DNA from 2 places in the Azospirillum baldaniorum genome. Region 2 is predicted to be linked to the other one. Evidence: riboswitches for the same ligand, from Rfam matches in the RefSeq annotation. Region 2 holds a riboswitch; the other holds the start of a gene.
What was found. Region 2 has a riboswitch for S-adenosylmethionine ahead of Sp245p_RS03230 (homoserine O-succinyltransferase). Riboswitches for the same ligand answer to the same signal wherever they lie in the genome.

Region 1: another riboswitch for S-adenosylmethionine. It lies ahead of metZ (O-succinylhomoserine sulfhydrylase); the one in region 2 lies ahead of Sp245p_RS03230 (homoserine O-succinyltransferase).

The regions. Positions count from the first base shown of each region.
Region 1 covers NZ_CP022253.1:174,227-177,621, forward strand. The annotation lists gene Sp245p_RS00740 (phasin family protein) at 1-191, opposite strand, end outside; gene metZ (O-succinylhomoserine sulfhydrylase) at 303-1,511, opposite strand; SAM riboswitch at 1,588-1,667, opposite strand; gene Sp245p_RS00750 (STAS domain-containing protein) at 1,795-2,307, shown strand; gene Sp245p_RS00755 (hypothetical protein) at 2,385-2,582, shown strand; gene mutS (DNA mismatch repair protein MutS) at 2,949-3,395, opposite strand, start outside.
Region 2 covers NZ_CP022253.1:697,600-700,994, reverse strand. The annotation lists gene Sp245p_RS03240 (HAMP domain-containing methyl-accepting chemotaxis protein) at 1-1,214, shown strand, start outside; gene Sp245p_RS03235 (hypothetical protein) at 1,414-1,812, shown strand; SAM-I-IV-variant riboswitch at 1,880-1,984, shown strand; gene Sp245p_RS03230 (homoserine O-succinyltransferase) at 2,034-2,957, shown strand; gene Sp245p_RS03225 (hypothetical protein) at 3,029-3,395, opposite strand, start outside.

The DNA of each region.
Region 1 (3,395 bases), 520 kb from region 2:
CGGACGAACTCCGGGTTGGCGAGGTCGATGGGGTTGTTCATCGCCGCCGCCATCATCGCGGTTCGGTAGCCGATCGTCTGGGCCGCCGCCACCCCCATCTCGCCCGTCTTGACGCCGGTCCGGGTCAGATCGCCCGCCACCGTCAGAAAGCGCTGCGTCGGTTCGCCGTTGCCGGCCTTGCGTCTCGCCATTCGCTCCACCTCACCAAAGGACCCGACCGGACCGGAAGGCCCGGCCGGGCCGAAAAAACCGTGACCCGGACGCCAACGCTGCACTGCAGCATTTGGTTCCGGGTCCAGTCTTTACAGGGAAGCGAGCGCGCGGTCGAGGTCTTCGACGATGTCCTGGGCGTCCTCCAGCCCGACGGACAGGCGGAGCAGGTTCGGACGGATGTTCGCCGCCGCCTTCTCCTCGACCGTCAGCTTGGAGTGGGTGGTGGTGTCGGGGTGGGTGATCAGGCTCTTGGAGTCGCCCAGGTTGTTGGAGATCATCACCATCCGCAGGTCGTTCAGGGCGCGGAAGGCCTCTTCCTTGCCGCCCTTCAGGAAGATCGACAGCATGGTGCCGCCGCCGGTCATCTGGCTGCGGACGAGGTCGTGCTGCGGGTGGCTGGCCAGACCCGGATAGAGCACCCGCTCCACCTTCGCGTGGCCTTCCAGGAACTCCGCCACCGTCAGGGCCGCCGCGCTCTGCGCCGACACACGCAGCTCCAGCGTCTCCAGCCCCTTCAGCAGCAGCCAGGCGTTGAAGGGCGAAATGGTCGGGCCGGTGTGGCGCAGGTAGGGGTGGATCACGTCCGACCCGTACTGCTTGTCGTTGGTCAGGATGATGCCGCCCAGACAGCGGCCCTGGCCATCGATGTGCTTGGTCGCCGAATAGATGACGACGTCGGCGCCCATCTCGAACGGGCGCTGCAGCACCGGCGTGGCGAAGGCGTTGTCGACCACCACCTTGGCCCCGGCCTTGTGGGCGAGAGCGCTGACCGCGCGCAGGTCGACGACCTCAAGCCCCGGGTTGCTGGGCGTCTCCAGGAAGACGACCTTGGTCGGCTTGGCCAGCGCCTCTTCCCACTGGGACAGGTCGGTGCCGTCGACGAAGACCGCCTCGACCCCGAAGCGGGCCGACAGCTCCTTGATCACCCAATAGCAGGAGATGAACAGCGAGCGCGGCGCCACGATGCGGTCGCCGGTGCGCAGGTTCGACCACAGGGCGCCGTGCACCGCGGCCATGCCGCTGGTCGTGGCGTAGGCCCAGGCCGCCCCCTCATACTCGCACAGCCGGTCCTCGAACATCGCCGTGGTCGGGTTGCGGAAGCGGGAATAGACGTGGCGGGAGCCGTCGTTGACGAAGGCGCTCTCCGCCTCCTCCGCCGAGCCGTAGACGAAGCCGGAGGTCTGGTAGAGCGCCTCGCAGGTCTCGTCGAAGGACGAGCGGCGGACGCCGCCATGGACCAGACGGGAACGCGGGCGAAGCCCCGCGACGTTGGGATTGCGATGATCGGTGCGCGCCATGGCCGCTGTGTCTCCTCTGTCCGCCGGCGGGGCAGACCGGCACAACAAAAAACGCCCCGACCGATCGGGTCGAGGCGCGGACGCGGCTCGGACCTTTTTAGCGGGTTGTTTTACGTGGCCCGCAAGCCGGTCGACCAAATCACCACGTGTCTCCGCTTGTAGGACCGCGGCGGCGCGCCGTCAAGGGACAAGGACGCCGTGACAAAAAGGGGCTGCCCTGCGTCAACATCGCGCAGGACCGCAGGCCGCCGCCCGCTTGCCCGGCGAAGGCCCGGACCGGATCATGGCCGCGCGACGTCAGGAGGGGGTGCGGGCCGTGCAGTATCGCAAGGAGCAGGAGCGGCATTTCGCCCGTCTGGTGCTCACCGGGCGCTTCACCAGCCAGGACGCCGGCCCGGTGCGGCAGGCCATCGCCGACGTGAAGGACGGACCGGAGCGCCGCCACCTCCTCGACCTGACCGGGCTGGAGTTCGTCGACAGCGCCGGCATCGGCCTGCTGCTGGTGATGAACGGCGAGGCCCTGTCGGCGGGCAAGGCCCTGTCCCTGCTCTGCGCGTCCGGGCAGGTGCGCAAGGTGGTGGACCTGACCCGCATCGCCATGATCATCCCGGTGCACGAGACGGTGGCCGACTACATCGCCGCCAGCGTGCCCGAGGCCCTGCTGGCCGCCACCCATCCCTGCGCGCCGGGCGAGGACCCGATGGCTGTCGCCGCCCGCGCGCTGCACGCAAAGCCGCTCCTGCCACCCGCGAGCGCCCCGCCGGACGCTTCCGATCGGGACGGCACTTCCGGGTAAGGCGGCTCGCAGCGCGGGCGCGGGCTTCCCATCTGAAGCATCGGACAGAGTCCGTTCCGCGTTGGGGGAGGCACCGAATGGTTCATCTGCACAAGTCGCTGGAATCCGAAGCGTCGAAGGCCGCCGAGCGGGAGGGCCGCTCGCTCGACCAGTTCGTGAACGAGGCGGTGGAGGAGAAGCTGCGCCACGCGCAACGCCCCGCCACCCAACGCCACGTTACCCCCATCCATGACCGCGGCGCCCCGATGGACGAGGACGCCGTGGAACGGGCGTAGCACCCATGGGATGGGATTGCGGCGGCTGTGGTTCAGCGCTATATTTCCTGTACCAGTGGTCAATAGACGACACCTCCGGTACCGCGCGCTTCGGACGGTTTGGATGGCCGGACGGGCGTGCACACGAAAAGAGGGGCGGCGTTGCAGCGCCGCCCCTCCGTCGTCTGGGTTACAGCACGGCGACGAGCAGCGCGAGGATCGCGACGACCGTCTGAATGACCGTGCAGATCACCAGCACCTTACCAGGGGTCAATAAACACACCCCCTTCCCGCCGCTTGGATGACAGCACCCCTTGCCCATGGCACGGGACGCTGCGGCGGCGGATTTTCATACAATGGCGTGCATCCATTCGCAAATATTCCCGTTTAGGAGAGCAATCCCCGCAGACGGTACAACTCGTCGAGCGCCTGACGCGGCGTCAGGCTGTCCGGGTCGATGGACTTCAGCGCCTCCTCCACCCGCGACGGTTCCGGCGGGGCGGCGGGCGCCGACACCGCGGGAGCCGGCGGCGGGCGCTTCAGGGCGGCGCTGAACAGCGGCAGATCCTCGGCCAGACGGTGGATGGCCGCGTTCTGGTCGCCCGATTCCAGGATGGTCAGCACCTCCTCGGCGCGGCCCACCACGGCGCCGGGCAGGCCGGCCAGCTTCGCCACATGGATGCCGTAGCTGCGGTCCGCCGCCCCCGCCGTCACCTCGTGCAGGAACACCACGTCGCCCTGCCATTCCTTGATGCGCATGGTGTGGCAGGACAGGCCCGGCAGCTTGCCGGCCAGCATGGTCAGCTCGTGGTAATGGGTGGCGAACAGCGCGCG
Region 2 (3,395 bases):
AATGCTCCGCGCTCATCAATGAGCTGACCGCCTCCAACGTCCAGAACGCCACGAAGGCGGCGGACAGGGGGCGGGTCACCTATGTCGGGGCGCAGAACTGGATTCTGGGCGCCATCGCGTTCGTGGCGGTCCTCTGCCTGTTCGCCGGCATCGCCATGACGAAGTCGGTCGCCCGGCCCATCGTCACCCTGACCTCCATCATGGACCGTCTGGCCAAGCGCGACCTCGGCGTCGCCGTGGAGGGCGGCACCCGCCGGGATGAGATCGGCGCCATGGCCCGCGCGGTGCAGGTCTTCAAGGACGGCCTGATCGAGGCGGAGCGCCTGACCGCCGCCCAGGCCGCCGAGGAGGAGAACAAGCGCCGCCGCACCGAGCGGATCGATTCGCTGATCCGCAACTTCGACGGCGCGGTGCACAGCGTCCTGCAGACCGTGGGCGCCGCGGCGTCTCAGCTCGACACCACCGCCCGCAGCATGACCGACATTGCCGAGCACACGCGGGCCGAGGCCGGCAGCGCGGCGGCGGCGGCCGAGTTGACCTCCGCCAACGTGCAGACCGTCGCCGCCGCGTCGGAGGAGATGGCCGCCTCCATCACCGAGATCTCCCAGCAGGTGTCGCAGTCGGCCGGCATCGCCGGCAAGGCGGTGGACGAGGCCGACCGCACCAACGCCACCGTGCAGGGGCTGTCGGAAGCGGCCCAGCGCATCGGCGACGTGGTTGACCTGATCCAGAACATCGCCGCCCAGACCAACCTGCTGGCTCTGAACGCCACCATCGAGGCGGCACGGGCGGGCGAGGCCGGCAAGGGCTTCGCCGTCGTGGCCAGCGAGGTCAAGAGCCTCGCCAACCAGACCTCCAAGGCGACGGAGGAGATCGCCCAGCAGATCGGCGCCATCCAGGCGGCCACCGGCGGGGCGGTCGGCGCCATCCGCGGGATCGGGGCGACCATCTCCTCGATCAACGACATCTCCTCCTCCATCGCCGCCGCGATCGAGGAGCAGGGTGCGGCGACCCAGGAAATCAGCCGCAACGTCCAGCAGGCGGCGCAGAGCACCCAGGAGGTGACCAGCAACATCGGCCGCGTGTCGCAGGCCGCGACCGAGACCGGCAGCGCCGCGAGCCAGGTGATGTCGGCCTCCGGCGACCTGAACCAGGGGGCGATGCGCCTGAAGAGCGAGGTGGAAAACTTCCTCGTCGCCATCAAGGCCGCCTGAGGATCGCACGACAGGACCGGTGGGCGGCCGCGGGACCGTCCACCGGCAGCCCCGCCGCGGCGTGGGCTCCGGCGTCCCGCGTCCCCTCATACTTTCGAAGAAGCGCGCGGCAATCGGTTTGACAACCGGCGGCTGTCCCGGCACTCCATGACCGTTACTGGTCACTGTCTCATCAAGAATACAAAATGGAGGAGCCGCCATGCTGGGCCTCTATGCGCAGCACGCGCAGACCTATTTGCTTGTCCTGATGATAGGCACGACGCTTTTCTTTGCCCTGCCGATTTTCATCGCGCCGCTCGCCTGGGCTCGACTGATGCTGTGGCGCATCCCGCAGGACACCGACCTCGCCGTCTATTTCGGCCGCTGCCTCGGGGCGTTCATCCTGATCGTCGAGTTCCTGATGCTGCGCGGCGCAACGACGGTGGAGACAACCGCCTACGCCTTCGACGTTCTGTTCTGTGTGTTCGGGCTGATGCTGGCGGTCCATGTCTATGGCGCCATCCGGCGCATCCAACCGCTCACCGAAACGCTGGAGATCGGCTTCTGGGCGCTGCTGCTCCTGCTCAACACATGGTTCTACCCGGCCTTTCCCGTCTGACGAAATCCCGGTTCCGCCGCCGTTGCCCCACTCCTGTTGCCAAGCCGCCGCTGCCCGTATAATGTGCACCGCGCATCAAGAGTTGAGCGGACGCTCAACGCCAACCTGCTTTCCCGAGCAAGGTGGCGTCCCGAAGGGGGATGTGGCCGGACCGGCAAACAAACGGGGTTCGCCATGACGTCTGTTCCGACCGATGCACCGACAGCGGAGCCGGACGAGTCATGCCCATCAGGATACCCAACGATCTTCCCGCCTTCACCGCCCTGCAGACCGAGGGGGTCATGGTCATGCAGGAGGCCGACGCCATCCGGCAGGACATCCGACCCCTGCGCTTCGGCCTGCTCAACCTGATGCCCGACAAGATCCGGACCGAGACGCAGATCGCCCGCCTCCTGGGCAACACGCCGCTTCAGGTCGAGCTGTCGCTGATCCGGATCACCAACCATGTGCCGCGCAACACCGCGGCGGACCATATGAGCGCCTTCTACCGGTCGTGGGAGGACGCGCGCCGCGAGACGTTCGACGGCTTCATCATCACCGGCGCTCCGGTCGAGACGATGCCCTTCGAGGAGGTGTCCTACTGGGACGAGCTGTGTTCGGTCTTCGACTGGACGCAGAGCCACGTCCATGCCTGTCTGAACATCTGCTGGGCGGCGCAGGCCGCCGTTCATCACTTCCACGGCGTGCCGAAGCATCTTCTGCCGCGCAAGGCGTCCGGCGTGTTCCGGCACCGCAACCGCGCCCCCGCCTCGCCCTACCTGTGCGGCCTGTCCGACGGCGTGCCCATCCCGGTCTCGCGCTGGACCGAGGTGCGCGAGGACGACCTCCCGCCCGAAAGCGGACTGCGCGTGCTCCTGGACTCCCCGGAGACCGGCCCCTGCCTGCTGGAGGACGCCGCCCACCGGTCGCTGCACATGTTCAACCACATCGAGTACGACACGGACACGCTGCGCAACGAGTATGTCCGGGACGTCGCCAAGGACGCGGCCACGCCGGTTCCCCACGGCTATTTCCCCGACGACGACCCCAGCCAGCCGCCCGAAAACCGGTGGCGGAGCCACGCCCATCTGCTGTTCGCCAACTGGATCAACCAGATCTACCAGACGACGCCCTTCGAGCTTTCCCGCATCGGCACGGCCGCGTAGGCCGCCGACCGGAACGGGTGGGGTGAGGCGGAGTTGGGCCCCTGAATCGTGGGGAGGGAAACGCCCTCCGCTCAAGGCAACCGAACCGTCCCGTCACCGTCCAGCGGCTGCAGCGCCTCGTCCATCTGCAAGGCGAGCCAGAGCAGATGCGCGACGGCCGACGGGCTGACGCCGGGCGGACGGGAATTGCCCTCCCCCTCCTCCGCCGCCAGACCGTACAGGGCCGCCACCAGATGGCCCTTGGCGCGGGGTGACAGACGCCGGCCCCGGTCGGCCAGCCCTTGCTCGACAAGCGCGACCGCCTCGCTCAACAGCGCGAGGTCGAGCACTGACCCGGACGCCCCGGACTCCCGCTGCAGGAGCGGAAGCGCGCCGTCACCGGACTCCGGCCGGCCGGCCGCCGTCCGCATCCTGCCCCGGCCGGTCAGCAGCCAGTTC